Regions from separate parts of the Enterobacter chinensis genome, predicted to be linked through region 2. Evidence: predicted binding sites of a transcription regulator. Region 2 holds the regulator's gene; each other region holds the start of a gene.
The links. Region 2 encodes Fur, which represses iron uptake genes when iron is present. Its sites were predicted from a motif close to ATAATAATGAGAACNACTATCAA; they were not measured.

Region 1: the regulator Fur is predicted to act here: its motif matches at 3,595-3,617, upstream of PYW49_RS10230 (siderophore-interacting protein).
Region 3: the regulator Fur is predicted to act here: its motif matches at 2,386-2,408, upstream of sufA (Fe-S cluster assembly scaffold SufA).

The regions. Positions count from the first base shown of each region.
Region 1 is NZ_JARDVI010000003.1:189,822-195,508, forward strand. It holds gene PYW49_RS10215 (methyl-accepting chemotaxis protein) at 1-1,132, shown strand, start outside; gene PYW49_RS10220 (methyl-accepting chemotaxis protein) at 1,468-3,027, shown strand; gene PYW49_RS10225 (PadR family transcriptional regulator) at 3,024-3,518, opposite strand; gene PYW49_RS10230 (siderophore-interacting protein) at 3,666-4,430, shown strand; gene PYW49_RS10235 (coiled-coil domain-containing protein) at 4,431-5,600, opposite strand.
Region 2 is NZ_JARDVI010000002.1:459,877-465,563, forward strand. It holds gene pgm (phosphoglucomutase (alpha-D-glucose-1,6-bisphosphate-dependent)) at 1-257, opposite strand, end outside; gene seqA (replication initiation negative regulator SeqA) at 282-830, opposite strand; gene ybfF (esterase) at 1,014-1,787, shown strand; gene ybfE (LexA regulated protein) at 1,916-2,203, shown strand; gene fldA (flavodoxin FldA) at 2,359-2,889, shown strand; gene fur (ferric iron uptake transcriptional regulator) at 3,180-3,626, shown strand; gene chiQ (ChiQ/YbfN family lipoprotein) at 3,723-4,052, opposite strand; gene chiP (chitoporin ChiP) at 4,100-5,515, opposite strand.
Region 3 is NZ_JARDVI010000001.1:213,548-219,234, forward strand. It holds gene PYW49_RS01095 (diguanylate phosphodiesterase) at 1-1,217, shown strand, start outside; gene PYW49_RS01100 (MerR family transcriptional regulator) at 1,406-2,140, shown strand; gene sufA (Fe-S cluster assembly scaffold SufA) at 2,448-2,816, shown strand; gene sufB (Fe-S cluster assembly protein SufB) at 2,825-4,315, shown strand; gene sufC (Fe-S cluster assembly ATPase SufC) at 4,325-5,071, shown strand; gene sufD (Fe-S cluster assembly protein SufD) at 5,046-5,687, shown strand, end outside.

The DNA.
Region 1 (5,687 bases), on a different contig from region 2:
CCGGGCGCTGAATGACGGGAGCTGTAAGAAACGTGTTCATAAAGGGCTGGTCGTTGGAAAGGGCTGGCTCGGTAAACTGCCGGCCATGCCGCTGCGCTGGCGCGTGCGCAGCGTGATGGCGGTGCTCTTTGCCGTTCTCGCCGCCTCGCTGGTCGCGACCTCCGCAGGTTGGATACCGCTCGTTGCTGCCGCGGTGGTGATGCTGTTCGGGACACTGCTGTTTGAACAACAAATTGTCCGCCCGGTTGAGAATGTGGCGCGACAGGCGCTGAAGGTCGCAACCGGTGAGCGCAACAGCGTGCAGCATCTGAACCGCAGCGACGAGCTGGGGCTGACGCTGCGCGCGGTAGGGCAGCTGGGCCTGATGTGCCGCTGGTTGATCAATGACGTATCGAGCCAGGTGGTGAGCGTTCGTGACGGCAGCGACAGGCTGGCGCAGGGAAATGAAGATCTGAACGATCGTACGCGTCAGACGGTGGCGAACGTGCAGCAGACCGTCGCGACAATGAACCAGATGGCCGCTTCCGTTCAGAGTAACTCTGAAACCGCCGCCGAGGTGGATAAACTCTCCGTGGCCGCCAGCAGCGCGGCGACGAAAGGGGGCAATGCGATGCAGACCGTCGTCAAGACCATGGATGACATCGCCGACAGCACGCAGCGAATTGGCTCGATCACTTCCCTGATTAACGATATCGCTTTCCAGACCAATATTCTGGCGCTGAATGCGGCAGTTGAAGCGGCAAGGGCAGGCGAGCAGGGGAAAGGTTTTGCAGTGGTCGCGGGTGAAGTCCGCCATCTCGCCAGCCGCAGCGCCAGCGCAGCGAATGATATTCGTAAACTGATTGATGCCAGCGCCAGCAAAGTGCAGTCCGGCTCTGAGCAGGTGCACGCCGCAGGCCGCACGATGGATGATATTGTCGAGCAGGTGAAAAACGTGACGCAGCTTATCGCCCAGATCAGCCACTCGACGTCCGAGCAGGCAACCGGGTTGTCAGAGTTAACCCGCGCGGTGGCCGAGCTCGACAGCATCACGCAGAAAAACGCCAACCTGGTCGAGGAAAGCGCGCACATTTCTGCGATGGTGAAACACCGCGCCGGACGTCTTAAAGATGCAGTGACCGTGCTCCATTAAGCCGTCATGTTCCGGAAAAGCCGTTTATACCGTAAGGCATAAGCGGCTTTTTTTTGTGTGGATGTGACTATTAATGTGTTTTATTGTTAACACTACATTAAATAACTAAAGAAAGTGCCTCGGTTATTTATCCCTGCCTAAGTCAGTTTTCCAGAATGCTATTTTGAAAAAGCCCCGTCCGGTGGTCTGGTAACGATCGATGGGGCAATATTAATAGCCTCTACCTATCCATTGTTATGGTTATGAAATAAAAAAACGATCAAAGTCATAAAGTTAGCGGATTCGTTACCGATAACAGCGATCGTCTGAGAAATAATCACATCGATGGAGAAAATATGTTCTTACATGACGTAAAGATCGGCACAAAATTATTTCTGGCGTTTGGGTTCTTTATTGTCCTGATGGCGATCAGCGCGAGCTTATCATTGCTGAGCCTGAACCGGGCAAATAATGGGATGCAATCCATTATTACCAGTGACTATCCAACCACGGTAAAAGCGAACCAGTTAATCGATAACTTCCAGGAATTTATTAGCACTCAACAGCTGATGCTGCTGGACGAACAGGGCACCTACACAGGGCAATCTCAGCAGCACCTGAAAGAGATCAGCGAGCACATTACGGTGATCCTGGGCGAGCTGAACAATGCGTTGCAGGATCAAAAATCACAGCAGGTGCTGGCGGATATCCGCAGCGTGCGCCAGCAGTATCTGGACTCGCGCTACCGCATTTTGCAGGCGGTGCAGAACAACAATCGTGCGGGCGCCATTCAGGAGATGATGACCACGACCCTCGCCGTGCAGCAGGCTTACAAAGCGAAGGTGAAGGAGCTGATTGCCATTCAAAACAGCGAGATGCAGAGTGCAGGCGCGCAGGTGGAAGGGGATTTCAGGTCTAACCGTCTGCTGCTGATCCTGATCACCCTCTTTAGCGTCGCGGTCGGCAGCCTGATTGGCTGGTTTATCGTTCGTTCTATCACCCGTCCGCTCGGCGAGGCGGTGCATTTTGCAAAAGCCATTTCCGAGGGCGATCTGACGGGTAGCATTACGCCACACGGCAAAGACGAAACGGGTCTGCTGCTGCATGCGCTGATGGAGATGAAGACGCGTCTGCTGGACATTGTGCAGCAGGTGCAAACCGGCTCGGAGAATATCTCCAGCGCAGCCGCGCAGATTGTCGCCGGCAACCAGGATCTGGCCGCGCGTACGGAAGAGCAGGCAAGCTCCGTTGAACAGACCGCCGCCTCGATGGAGCAGATCACCGCCACGGTGAAAAATACGGCCTCGCACACCGGGGAAGCGACCAACCTCTCGGCAGATGCCGCCACGGTGGTCAAAAACAACGGTGAGATGATGAAGCAGGTGACCAGCAAAATGCGCCTGATTAACGAGACGTCGAACCGGATGTCCGACATTATCGACCTGATCGACGCCATTGCCTTCCAGACCAATATTCTGGCGCTGAACGCGGCGGTGGAAGCGGCACGCGCCGGCGAACACGGTCGCGGTTTTGCGGTGGTGGCCGGTGAGGTGCGCCAGCTTGCCCAGAAGAGCGCGTCGTCTGCCAGCGAAATCCGTGAACTGATTGAGAGCTCAACCAGCCAGACTCAGGACGGGATGAACCTGGTCGAAAAAGCCAGCGCGCTGATTAACGGGATGGTCGGCAACGTGGAGGAGATGGATGTGATCCTGCGTGAGATCCGCCAGGCCAGCCATGAGCAGACGGAAGGGATCTCCCAGATCAACAGCGCGATTGGCCTGATAGATGCCACCACCCAGCAAAACTCCGCGCTGGTCGAGGAGTCCGTCGCGGCGGCAGCATCGCTTAACGAACAGGCGATGCACCTGAAAGAGCTGGTACGCGTCTTCCGCGTGAGCGAGCACGCGCCGGCTTAATCCAGCTGGGAGATCTCCAGCGCCGCGCGGTCGATCACCCCGACGATCTGCCTGAGCTGCGCGTCGCTGAGTTCTCCCTGATTCACCTTCAGGTCCAGCACCGCTTTGAAGTTATCCAGCGCCCGCTTCATCTGCGGGTTTTTGCGCAGCTGGAAGCCGACGGAACGCGCTTTGATACGTGCCCGTATGTGCTCAAGCTGCTCCTGGTTTTCATCCAGCCACTGCTGGCCTGCAGCGGTAATCGTAATTCGCTTACGCCCGCTCTCTTCTTCCATAATAGTGATAAGGGTCTGATCCTGAAGATAATCCAGGGTCGGATAGATCACCCCAGGACTGGGAGTGTAATTCCCCTGCGTCAGGTTCTCGATCTCTTTGATCAGCTCATAGCCGTGGCTCGCGCTGCGGGTCAGGATATCCAGAATCACCAGCCGCAGATCGCCGTGCCCGAAAAAGCGCGGTCGCCGACCGCCGCCATCGTGTTCGTGTCGCATAGCATCCCCTTCAATTTGATATATCTAAACTATATCTAAGATATATTCAGATGCAATCTAAAAGATCTTGCATTTTCTATTATTAGTAATCATTATCATTTGAAAAACGATTTAGATATATCGTATTCATCAGAGAAGGGTCTAAAAATGACATCTATCCGTTACCCACAGCGTGTTCGTAATGACCTGCGTTTTCGCGAGCTGACGGTGCTCCGCGTTGAGCGCGCCAGCGCGGGTTTTCAGCGCATTGTTTTAGGCGGCGAGGCACTGGAGGGCTTTAGCTCCCGCGGTTTTGACGACCACACCAAAGTCTTTTTCCCGGCGCCCGGGGCAACGTTTGTGCCGCCGGTGGTTACCGATGACGGCATCGACTGGGGCGACGGCGTACGTCCGCAGACGCGCGACTATACGCCGCTGTACGATGAGTCCAGCCATGAACTGGTGCTCGATTTCTTCATTCATGACGGCGGCATTGCCAGCCGCTGGGCGGTCGAGGCGAAAGTGGGCGACAGGCTGACCATCGGCGGCCCGCGCGGTTCGCTGGTGGTGCCGGAAGATTACGCCTGGCAGCTGTACGTGTGCGATGAATCCGGTATGCCTGCGCTGCGTCGACGCTTAGAGAGCATTGCTAAACTGCCGGTTCGCCCGGAGGTTCATGCGGTAGTGACGGTCGGGGACGAGTCTTATAAAGAGTATCTGGCGCACCTGAGTGCGTTCGACATCACCTGGGTGGTGGGCCACAGCGAGCAGGCGGTAGCGGACCATTTGGCGGCGCTGACCGTCCCGGGGGACGATTACTTCATCTGGCTGACCGGGGAAGGGAAGGTGGTGAAAACGCTGAGCCGTCAGTTTGAAACCGACGCGATTGACCCGCAACTGGTGCGTGCCAGCGCATACTGGCACGCCAAATAATCAGGCGGCGGAATCCAGCTGCGCTTCGCTCACCTGATGTTCGAGCGAGGCGCGGACCTCGTGCAGCGCTTTCTCCTGCTGAGCGAAGTACGCTTCCATATTGCTCAGCGACGAGACCAGAAGCCAGGACTCCTCTTTCTCGAGTTCCGCCAGCTCGTTCACTAAAATGTCGATTTGCTCGCGCACCTGCGCCATCTTCTTGCGGATACGCTCCAGATCGTTCAGCCTGTCGCTGGCCATCAATGGCTCGAAGCCCTGCTGCAGCCGGGCCACCAGTGAGCGAATGGTTTTAACGTCGCCACGCTGCTTTGCCTGGTTGAGCTGGACCATCATCGCGTTGGCTTCTTCTTTCAGATCGTCTGCGACCAGATCCGGATGGCACAGCTTGCTCGCCTGCCGCCAGAGACGCTTCAGCTCGTTCCGATCCTCTTCCGAGAGATCTTTGCCTTTGCGCAGCCGCACCTCGGCATCGTGATGCTGCTCGCGATACTTCTCGTACTCTTCGTTGGCCTCGTCGCGTGCCTGACGCGCAGGCTCTTCTTCGCGCGTTAAGCCGCTTTCCAGCTCCAGCGCCTCGGCCAGCAGGTTGGCAATCAGATCGCTTTGCTGCTCCAGGTGCTTACGCGCCTCGGCGGCCTGCACGGAATCCGCAGGCAGATCGCGCCAGCGCTGGGTGAGCGTCGCCAGCACCTCTACCGCCTGCGCCATATAGCGCTGGCAGCGGCGGTAATCTTCCTCGCGACGACGCGCCTCCGCCTGCTGACGACGCAGGTTCAGCTCCGCCAGGGTTTTACGCAGGGCGAGGATCTGCTGCATCAGCGGCCCGAGGCGGGAGAAGTAGAGATCGTTGAACTCGTCAAGCTGCTGCACGCGCGCGTTGCGGCGGTCTATCAGATCGCGCAGACGCTCTTCCAGCGCTTTCAGCTCCAGCTTGCTGGCGGCCACCTGTGGGTCGCGCCATGGGGTCACGGCGCGCTGGCTCTGCAACCAGGCGGCGATCGCCGCTATAGCAGCGGTGTAGTTCTTCTCCTCAAGCGCCACGACGATTGCCTGTAGCTCATCGTCAAACGCTTCATTTTTCAGGCGTGTCAGCTGGCTCTGGATGATGTCGTCATCTTCCAGTTCAATGGCATTTTTAATGATTTCTAGCCGTTTGATCGGTGTGCTCATGATGCCTTTCGCTTTGGCGCTTAAGTATTTGAGTTAAGGTTAGTTGTTGGAAATGCTACAGGAAATAATACACACGGATGATGATCG
Region 2 (5,687 bases):
TCTTTCCCCACGTAGCACGGACCGGTAACGCCATTTTTAGCGCGCTCTTCCGCAATGGCCTGAGCAATAGCCAGAATGTGCGGTTCGTTAAAGCTGTGGCGCGCCGCGCTCCCACGGTGACCAGATGTACCAAACTTCACTGCGTGTTCTGCGTTGCCCACGACCGGTTTCAGCACGTAATACTGCGCGGTCAGCTGAGCGACGTTAATCAAATCGCTTTGTTGTGCAGGTTGGCCTGCACGGCTGTGATTTGCCATTACCGGGTCCTTCTGATGCAAGGGTTAAATTGTACCGCAAACCTTTTCAATCAATTCCGCCGGGAACTGCATGGACTGCATGATATGTTCAATCATGCTGCACTTGCGGCCCGTATTGGTATTGGTGATCACCCAGTAAGGGGTGCCAGGAACATGTTTGGGTTTGGTTTGATTGCCATTTTGCAGCAGCGTCTGCTCGTCACCCGCGAAATAGACGCGAGTACGACCGTGCAGCGACTCGGTCGCTTCTGCAAACGCTTTGTTATCCAGTGAATAAAGTGTAGACAGCACCAGCATAAAGCGATTAACCGCCTTTTTCTGCTCCGCATATTCATCGGACAGCAGCAGCTCGCGCATCGCGCGCACTTTATCTTTTGCCGGCGTCACGGCAGGTTTTGCCTGTGCAACAACGCTCGGCTGAGACACGACATCTTTGGTGACTGGGGTAGCAGGCTGTGAAGCGGCGGAAATTTTAAGCATGCGCCGTAAAATGTCGGACGCGCTCTCCCCGATATGCCGCGTCTGGCTGGCAATATACTGATAGAGTTCGTCATCAACTTCGATTGTTTTCATCTTAATCCAGTGCGATATCATATCTGAATACAAGTCATTGGGATTATAAGGTCAAATCCCAACAGCGGATAGCGTCAAACCAGGTTGGCGGCAAAAGTCAGATTAAACTGGAACCTTGCAGCCGGGCGGCAGAATGGTCAACATGATACCCTAACCTGACATACGTAAAAAAAGAACTTTGCCATGAAATTGAATACCCGAGCGCAAACTGCACAATCGCCGAACAATAATTCTCCCATCGTACTGGTTCACGGGCTTTTTGGCAGCCTGGATAACCTGGGCGTGCTGGCGCGCGATCTGGTTACCGACCACGATATTTTACAGGTCGATATGCGCAATCACGGTCTTTCCGGACGTTCAGACGAGATGACCTACGCCGCGATGGCACAGGATCTGCTGGATACGCTGGACGCCAACGGCCTGCAGAAAGTGACGCTCATCGGGCATTCAATGGGCGGCAAAGCGGTGATGGCCCTGACGGCGCTGGCGCCGGAGCGCATTAACGGCCTGGTGGTGATTGATGTCGCGCCCGTGGACTACGACGTTCGCCGTCACGACGAGATTTTTGCCGCCATCAATGCGGTCACTGACGCGGGTGTCGCAACCCGCCAACAGGCGGCTGCGGTCATGCGTGACCATCTTGATGAAGAAGGCGTCGTGCAGTTCCTGCTGAAATCCTTTGTTGACGGGCAATGGCGTTTTAACGTGCCGGTGCTCTGGGAGCAATACAACAACATTGTGGGCTGGGAAACGGTACCTGCCTGGCCACACCCTACCCTCTTCATTCGTGGCGGTAACTCTCCTTACGTTACCGACGCGTACCGCGACACCTTGCTGGCACAATTCCCTCAGGCGCGTGCCCATGTCATTGCCGGGGCCGGGCACTGGGTTCACGCAGAAAAACCTGACGCCGTGTTGCGCGCCATTCGCCGCTATCTCGCTGATACTGCAAATTGATTAAAAAGAGAGCGACTGGAAGGCTGCGGGCTTCCAGTCGTTGGCGTGCCGTTTTTGCTGATGTATGATGGCGCGCTTATCGCCCGGGCATTAGCAGGGCGGCGTGTTTCCCCCGAAGTCTCAGAATCATGGCCAAAGAACAAACGGACCGTACGACACTAGATCTGTTCGCGAATGAGCGTCGACCGGGACGACCCAAGACGAATCCGCTTTCGCGCGATGAACAGCTGCGTATCAATAAACGCAATCAGCTTAAACGCGATAAAAATCGTGGGCTTAAGCGTGTCGAACTGAAGCTGAATGCTGACGCCGTCGATGCGCTTAACGAGCTGGCTGACGCGAGAAACATCAGCCGTAGCGAGCTCATTGAAGAGATGTTGATCGCCCAGCTTGAGACGTTACGCAGCCAGGCATAAGTCTGAAAATCCCCTTTATCGCCCTTTTCATGTAGCACAGAGTGCAGTCCTGCGCGATAGCTGTTTCCGCAGGGTTGCCAGTTCTGCTATTATTGCCCTTATCCGTGGCCGAATTGCGCCACCATACTATTAAGTTTCAAGAGGTTATTTTACTCATGGCAATCATCGGCATTTTCTTTGGCAGTGATACCGGCAATACCGAAAATATCGCAAAAAACATTCAAAAACAGCTCGGTAAAGACGTTGCTGATGTGCATGACATCGCCAAGAGCAGCAAAGAAGATCTCGAAGGCTATGACATTCTTCTGCTGGGTATTCCAACCTGGTACTACGGTGAAGCCCAGTGCGACTGGGATGATTTCTTCCCGACGCTGGAAGAAGTCGACTTCAACGGTAAGCTGGTCGCCCTGTTTGGCTGTGGCGATCAGGAAGACTACGCCGAGTACTTCTGTGACGCACTGGGAACTATCCGCGACATCATTGAGCCGAATGGCGCAGTGATCGTAGGCCACTGGCCGACCGCCGGTTACCACTTCGAAGCGTCTAAAGGCCTGGCTGATGACGATCATTTCGTGGGTCTGGCCATTGACGAAGACCGTCAGCCAGAGCTGACGGCAGAGCGCGTTGAGAAATGGGTGAAGCAGATCCGTGAAGAACTGCACCTGGACGATATTCTTAACGCCTGATTTTTATCGCGGCGCAACGGCGGTTGCGCCCGTGCTCCAGGTCAAACCGATTAAATTAATCGCTACAATCTTTTAACTTTTTCGCCCAGACCTGTACAATGTCTCCCTGATAAACGTGGTTTTCCATTGAGCAAGTTTGTTGGTGATACCACGTTTTTATAAGCATATTTTGCCTGAGACTTGCAGTTTTCATTTAGCCATGGCAGTTCTATAATGAGACGCAATATCCCAGGTGCATTTTCTGTCACTTCCTACAGAAGTGAATCGTTTAGCAACAGGACAGATTCCGCATGACTGACAACAATACCGCATTAAAGAAGGCTGGCCTGAAAGTTACGCTTCCTCGGTTAAAAATCCTTGAAGTGCTTCAGGGTCCAGACAATCACCATGTCAGTGCGGAAGACCTTTATAAACGTCTTATCGACATGGGTGAAGAGATTGGGCTGGCTACCGTCTATCGCGTGCTGAACCAGTTTGATGACGCGGGCATTGTTACCCGTCATAATTTCGAAGGCGGTAAATCTGTTTTCGAACTGACCCAGCAGCAGCACCACGATCACCTGATCTGCCTCGATTGCGGCAAGGTCATTGAATTTAGCGATGATTCGATTGAATCACGCCAGCGTGAAATCGCGGCGCGTCATGGCATCCGCCTGACCAACCACAGCCTGTACCTTTACGGTCACTGTGCTGAAGGTGACTGCCGCGAAGATGATCACGCGCACGACGCGAAATAAGTGAGTGTTTATACTCTGAGCCAGCCGCGAGGTTGGCTTTTTTTTTGCCGTTAAAAAGCCCGGTGGCGCAGCGCCACCGGGCATGATAACAGCGAGTTAATGACTGTTATTGCTGCGAATCTCTTTCCAGATCTGGTCGCAACGCTTCGCCACTTCCTGATCGTTACCGGTTTTACGCGCCTGGATACAGGCCTGGTAATCCATCACGCGAACATTTTCCTGCGTCGCGAACTGCTCATGCGCTTTCTCTTTTTTCAGCACATTCAACACGCTCTGACAGGCTTCAATCTTCTCCGGCGAGCCTTCAGCGGTATTGATACACGCGCTATAGGCCTCCTTCAGACGGGTGTCCTCTTTCGGCGCCTGTGTCTGAGCACACGCCACCAGCCCTGATGCCAGCAACGCGACGATTACGATTTTTTTCATCATATGCAGTCTCCATACCGGCGGGACTCAGCCCGCCGGTGCGTTCATCAGAAGATGGTGAATGGGGCGATAACCATGAATTTCACGTCACGTTCATCCTGGAAGATGTTGCCGTAACCGCCCGCATAGCTCGGGATATCGGAGTGGTTGTCATACTGGGTGAAGTGCAGTTTGAACATCGTGCCTTTGGCTCTTCCCTCCTGCAATACATATGCGGCATCCAGACTATAGGCGGATTCTTTCAGGCGCTGACTCTGATCGTAGATTGGGGCACTACTTGGTTTAGCATCCCAACCGTAAGCATAGGAAGCACCCACTGACCAACCTGCAAGGTTCCAGTTTTTGAGATCGTACATCGCCCCGAAGAAGACCGCTTTTTCGCCATTGGCGTTAAAGTCAGAACGGTTATCCCACCAGATATCCAGGCGACCATTAGAAGAAGCATAGGTTGGTGTCATGCGCTGTAAGAAGAAGCCCTGATTACCGTCAGCTTTGACCCACGTGCCTTCGAGACGTAGATCCACCTGGCCAATCTTGTAGCCAAAGGTTAAAGCTTGCAGCCAAGCCGTGCCGTCATATAAGTCCCTGGCAAGGGCCACTTCATCGTTAGTCTTCAGGTTATTTTGCGCATCTGCTTTATCTCGCGCACCATAGAATTGATAGCTGGTCGAAAGTGGGCTTCCGGCGATATCGAACTTATAAGACGCTTTGGCAAAATACTGATCCATGTATCCTTGTGCCTGACCAAATGCCGCTTCCAGCACCAGATTATTTTTGAAATCGTACTTAGCACCAAGAGAATGCAGATAATCTACCCGTGTTTTACGATCGCCCTGGTAGAACTTGTCCATTTCGATGTGCCACGGTGCTTTGTATTCGTTGGTCCACATATAAGAGAAGCTCAACGCACCCGCATCACCGTAGTCAAAGTTAGCCCCGGCTTCTGCACCCTGATAGGTGCCCGGCATAAAGCTCCAGTGCGGTGCTAACAGCGTCTGGCCGGTTGGCTGAATATAACCACCGCGCGCCCATACCGGGCCGTATTTAAATTTCGCAGCGGCCTTGTAAAGACTGATTCCGCTCTTATCCCCGGACCAGTCTTCTTTATACGCTTTGTTGCTGGAGGAGAAGGCAATTTCGTTCGGGTGGGCACTGTCGCCGTTTTCCGCCATTTCAATCGCGGTGAATGCAGCAATATCCAGACCGAACATATCCGCGGCATAGCCTGACTGGAAGTCCAGGTTGGCGTTCCAGGTGGAGTGAGAAAGGTTGGTTTTGTATTTATCTTCGGTAACGTCTTTACGATCACGCTCACGCTGCCAGTAATAAATACCGCCCGTGAGGGTAGAATCATCGATGAAACCCGCAGCTTTCGCTTCAGGTGTGATAACCAGGCTCGACATTGCTGTCACACCGGCAATAGCCAGCGCCAGCGCACTACGTTTGCCACTGAACGTACGCATAGATTATTCCTCTTTGACGAATTAAAACGCCTGAAACGGCGAAAATAAAAAAGACCAAACGGTCAGGGGTAGTTATAAATACCCTCGAATTAACTACCGCCTTTAGGTTATTTTTCGCGACGCGAATTATCAATGCTTTTCAGCGGACAAAAGTCAGGATTATGACGAAGTG
Region 3 (5,687 bases), on a different contig from region 2:
TCACAACCATCATTTACCGCAGTCATATCTGCGCGGACGTTCCAGTGAAAGCGCTGGAAGCAATGGTCGCTGCTGCCAATAGTAAAAACCGGCAATCCAATGTCACGGGGATCCTGCTGTTTAACGGCACACATTTTTTCCAGCTGCTTGAAGGGCCAGTGGAGCATGTTTCTGCCATCTATGAGCAGATCTGTAATGACCCGCGCCACCATAACGTGGTGGAGCTGATGCGCGATCACGGGCCTGTCCGGCGTTTTGGTAACGTGGGAATGGAGCTTTTTGATTTGCGCCAGTTCGACAGGGATGAGGTGTTACAGCAGGTGCTCAACAAAGGGACGACGCGTTACAAGCTGACGTATAACGACCGCCCTCTGCAGTTTTTCCGCACGTTTGTCGAAGCTACGGAAAAAGCCAACTACTTTGAACTACCACCGGCGGATTCATGGGATTTCGTTCCCGAAGAGACGCGCCTGTCCGCGCAGCCCGAGGTGGTCGCGAAAGGGGCAGATTGCAGCTTTGCATTCCAGCCGATTGTCGATCCGTTTATGCAGCAGGTCGTCTCCTGGGAGGCACTACTCCGCTCCCCTGATGGCGGCTCGCCTGGCGTCTATTTCGCCAACCGCCCGCGTGACGAAGTGTATGCATCTGATTTGCAGAGCAAGCAGGTGGCGCTTTCCATGGCCAGCGCGCTGGGGTTACAGGACCAGACGTTATCTCTTAACCTGCTGCCCATGACGCTGGTTAACATTCCCAATGCCGTGGATTTCCTGCTCACCGCGATTGAAGCAAATGGATTTGTGCCCGAGCAAATTGTGGTGGAGTTTACCGAAAGCGAGGCTATTTCCCGTTTTGATGAATTCGCGGATTCGGTCAGGCAGCTCAAAAGTGCGGGCCTCAGCGTGGCGATCGATCACTTTGGCGCCGGTTTTGCGGGGCTACAGCTTCTGGCTCAGTTCCAGCCGGACAGAATTAAGATTAATCGCGATCTGGTCGCGAACGTGCATAAAAGCGGTCCCCGACAGGCCATTATTCAGGCGATTATCAAATGCTGTTCCTCGCTTGAGATCCAGTTCTGCGCGGTGGGTGTGGAGAAGGCGGAAGAGTGGATGTGGCTGGAGTCCGCGGGAATTTCCCAGTTCCAGGGACATCTTTTTGCCAGCCCCCGGCACGGCGGTATTCCGGCTATTGCGTGGCCAGAGAAAAAATTCGAGTTCTGACAAAGCTGTACACAATCGGGCAGAGTTAACTGTACGACTGGCAAATTTTATACAACAATGTATTGACAGGTGAAGGGAAGAGCACCCCATTCACCTGGTCAAAATGCGGCCTTAGTTATACAAATGGTGTGTACAATCTGATAAGGTTGGTGCAGTTAGGTATGGAAGTTCTGAGCGTGAGGGAGTTAATGGCCTATTACAGTATCGGCGAAGTGGCCGAACGATGCGGTATCAACCCCGTTACGCTGCGTGCCTGGCAGCGCCGTTATGGATTGTTGAAGCCGCAGCGAAGCGAAGGGGGTCATCGTCAGTTTGACGATGAAGATATCCTGCGCATTGAAGAGATCAAACGCCTGATGAAAACCGGCGTTTCGGTCGGAAAAGTAAAAGCCTTGCTGGAAAACAAGGAAGTGTTGACGCAGGGCAACTGGGTCTCTTTCCAGGAAGAGATGATGACCGTTCTGCGTTACGCCAGCCCGGCAAAGCTGCGCGCCAAAATAGGTGAGTTCCGCCGCGATCACGCGATGGATGCGTTGATTGACAATATTATCTCTCCCGTCCGTCAGCGAATGAACCAAGACCAAAACACCGTACGTCACATGGCGAGCCTGTTTGATGGCGTACTGATCGAATTCGCGATCGCAAGTCTGGCGGAGTCCCGCAAGAAAGCCGGAAAAGACGCTCTCCTTATTGGATGGGAATGCGATGACCGCACCCCTCTGTGGCTGGAAGCTGCGCGCTTATCGCAGAAGGGCTGGCACATAGACGTGCTGGCAGAACCGATTGACTCACCGCGTCCCGAGCTTTTCCCCGGGCAAAAAATCTTCGTCTGGACGGGGAAATCGCCAACGCCTCGCCAGCAGGAACAGCTAGATCACTGGCGTGAGCAGGGGTTTGCTGTCTCATTTCATCACGGATCCTGAGAGGCCTTAAGGGCCTTTTTTTGTTTTTGTCCCTTTCCTCACCAAAGCTATCTCAAAAATAGGCATTTCCGATGCATATTTTACTTTTCTCCTCTCTGCTATAAATGCCGTGACGAAATGCATTATTAATCAATGCATTGAACAAATAAATCCATCCTGACTGCATCCTTCCACAGGGTCTATGCTTAATAAAAGTAGCCAAAAAGGGCGGTTTAGATGAATGCCCCTGCTGACAGAGGGTTGAAGTGATAATCGTTATCACTAACATGGTGTTATACCCTGATGGCTTATCAGATGAGGTGGACCTATGGAACTGCATTCAGAAACCTTTAATCCTGCCGATTTTGCCTGGCGCGGTTTAACGCTCACACCGGCGGCGGCGGCACATATTCACGAGCTGGTGGCGAAAAAGCCCGAGATCCTCGGCGTGCGTTTAGGTGTCAAACAGACCGGGTGCGCAGGCTTCGGTTACGTGCTCGACACCGTTACCGAACCCGAGAAAGATGACCTGGTATTCGAAACGGACGGCGCAAAATTGTACGTCGCGCTGCAGGCCATGCCGTTTATCGACGGCACCGAAGTGGACTACGTCCGCGAAGGCTTAAACCAGTTATTCAAATTTCATAACCCGAAAGCCCAGAACGAATGCGGCTGCGGCGAAAGCTTTGGGGTATAGGCGGTACTATGTCTCGTAATACTGAAGCAACGAGTGATGTGAACACCTGGAGCGGCGGACACCTGAATTATAAAGAAGGGTTCTTCACCCAGCTGCAGACGGATGAACTGGCGAAAGGCATTAATGAAGATGTCGTTCGGGCGATCTCGGCGAAACGTAATGAACCCGAGTGGATGCTGGAATTTCGCCTGAGCGCTTTTCGGGCATGGCTGGAGATGGAAGAGCCGCACTGGCTGAAAGCGCATTATGACAAGCTGAACTATCAGGACTACAGCTACTACTCCGCGCCCTCCTGCGGCAGCTGTGATGACACCTGCGCCTCGCAGCCCGGCGCGGTGCAGCAAACCGGCGCGGAGAACAGCTTCCTTAGCAAAGAGGTAGAAGAGGCCTTTAACCAGCTGGGCGTGCCGGTTCGTGAGGGGAAAGAGGTGGCGGTGGACGCCATTTTTGACTCCGTCTCGGTGGCGACCACCTACCGCGAGAAGCTGGCTGAGCAGGGGATTATCTTTTGCTCCTTCGGCGAAGCCATTCACGATCATCCGGAACTGGTGAAAAAGTACATCGGGACCGTGGTGCCCTCTAACGACAACTTCTTTGCGGCGCTCAACGCAGCGGTCGCCTCCGACGGCACCTTTATCTACGTGCCGAAAGGGGTACGTTGCCCGATGGAGCTCTCGACCTATTTCCGCATCAACGCCGAAAAAACCGGTCAGTTCGAACGCACGATTCTGGTGGCAGACGAAGGCAGCTACGTTAGCTACATCGAAGGGTGCTCCGCCCCGGTCCGCGACAGTTACCAGCTGCACGCGGCGGTGGTAGAGGTCATCATCCATAAAGACGCCGAGGTGAAATACTCGACGGTGCAAAACTGGTTCCCCGGCGACGGCAATACCGGCGGCATCCTGAACTTCGTCACCAAGCGCGCGCTGTGCGAAGGTGAAAACAGCAAGATGTCATGGACCCAGTCAGAAACCGGCTCTGCCATCACCTGGAAATACCCGAGCTGCATCCTGCGCGGGGATAACTCCATCGGTGAGTTTTACTCGGTGGCGCTCACCAGCGGCCATCAGCAGGCGGATACCGGCACCAAGATGATCCACATTGGTAAAAACACCAAATCGACCATCATCTCGAAAGGTATCTCTGCCGGGCACAGCCAGAACAGCTATCGCGGGCTGGTGAAAATCATGCCGACGGCCACCAATGCGCGAAACTTTACTCAATGTGACTCAATGCTGATTGGCGCAGACTGCGGCGCGCACACCTTCCCGTACGTTGAGTGTCGAAATAACACCGCCCAGCTTGAGCATGAGGCGACGACGTCACGGATTGGGGAAGATCAGCTCTTCTACTGCCTGCAGCGCGGGATCAGCGAAGAAGATGCCATCTCAATGATCGTAAACGGCTTCTGTAAGGACGTGTTCTCTGAACTGCCGCTGGAATTTGCCGTTGAAGCCCAGAAACTCCTCGCCATTAGTCTTGAACACAGCGTCGGTTAAGGAAAGCACATGTTAAGCATTAAAGATTTACAGGTTAGCGTAGAAGACAAAGCCATCCTGCGTGGCCTCAATTTTGACGTTAAGCCGGGTGAAGTTCACGCCATCATGGGACCGAACGGTTCCGGGAAAAGTACGCTTTCTGCGACGCTGGCGGGACGCGAAGATTATGAAGTGACCCACGGCTCGGTCGAGTTTAACGGCAAAGATCTGCTGGAAATGTCCCCGGAAGATCGCGCGGGAGAGGGCATCTTTATGGCCTTCCAGTATCCGGTAGAAATTCCGGGCGTCAGCAACCAGTTCTTCCTCCAGACGGCGCTGAATGCGGTGCGCAAGTATCGCGGCCTGGAGGCGCTGGACCGCTTCGACTTCCAGGACCTGATGGAAGAGAAGATCAAGCTGCTGAAAATGCCGGAAGATCTGCTGACGCGTTCGGTGAACGTTGGCTTTTCCGGCGGCGAGAAAAAGCGTAACGACATCCTGCAGATGGCGGTTCTGGAGCCCGAGCTGTGCATTCTGGATGAGACCGACTCCGGTCTGGATATCGACGCCCTGAAGATTGTCGCTGACGGGGTGAACTCCCTGCGCGACGGCAAGCGTTCATTCATTATCGTCACCCACTACCAGCGCATTCTGGACTACATCAAACCGGATTACGTTCACGTGCTTTACCAGGGACGTATTGTGAAATCCGGTGATTTCACGCTGGTTAAACAACTGGAGGAGCAGGGCTATGGCTGGCTTACCGAACAGCAGTAATGCGCTCCAGCAGTGGCACCGGCTGTTTGAAGCCCAGGGCGGCACGCGCTCTGAACAGGCGCAGCAGCATCTGCAGCAGATGCTGCGGCTCGGCCTGCCGACGCGTAAGCATGAGAACTGGAAATACACCCCGCTTGATGGCCTGCTGAACGCCGAGTTTGTGACTCGCCTGGCGGATATTACCCCGGCGCAGCGCGACGCGCTGGCGCTGAATGTTGATGCCCTGCGTCTGGTGTTTGTCGATGGTCAGTTCCGCCCCGAGCTGAGCGACACGCTCAAGGAGAGCGGATTTGAGGTTGAGATTAACGACGATCGCCAGCGCCTGAGTGCTCCGGTTCAGCCTGAAGTCTTCCTGCACCTGACTGAGAGCCTGGCCCGCGGCGTGACGCATATCCGCGTGAAGCGTAATCATCGTCCGGCAAAACCGCTGCTGCTGATGCATATCACCCAGGGTCTGGACGGCGATGAAATTAACACTGCGCACTATCGCCACCATCTTGAGCTGGCGGAGGGGGCGGAGGCCACGGTAATCGAACATTACGTCAGCCTCAACGACCCCCGCCACTTTACCGGGTCGCGCCTGACGATGAACGTCGCCGCCAACGCCCAGCTTCAC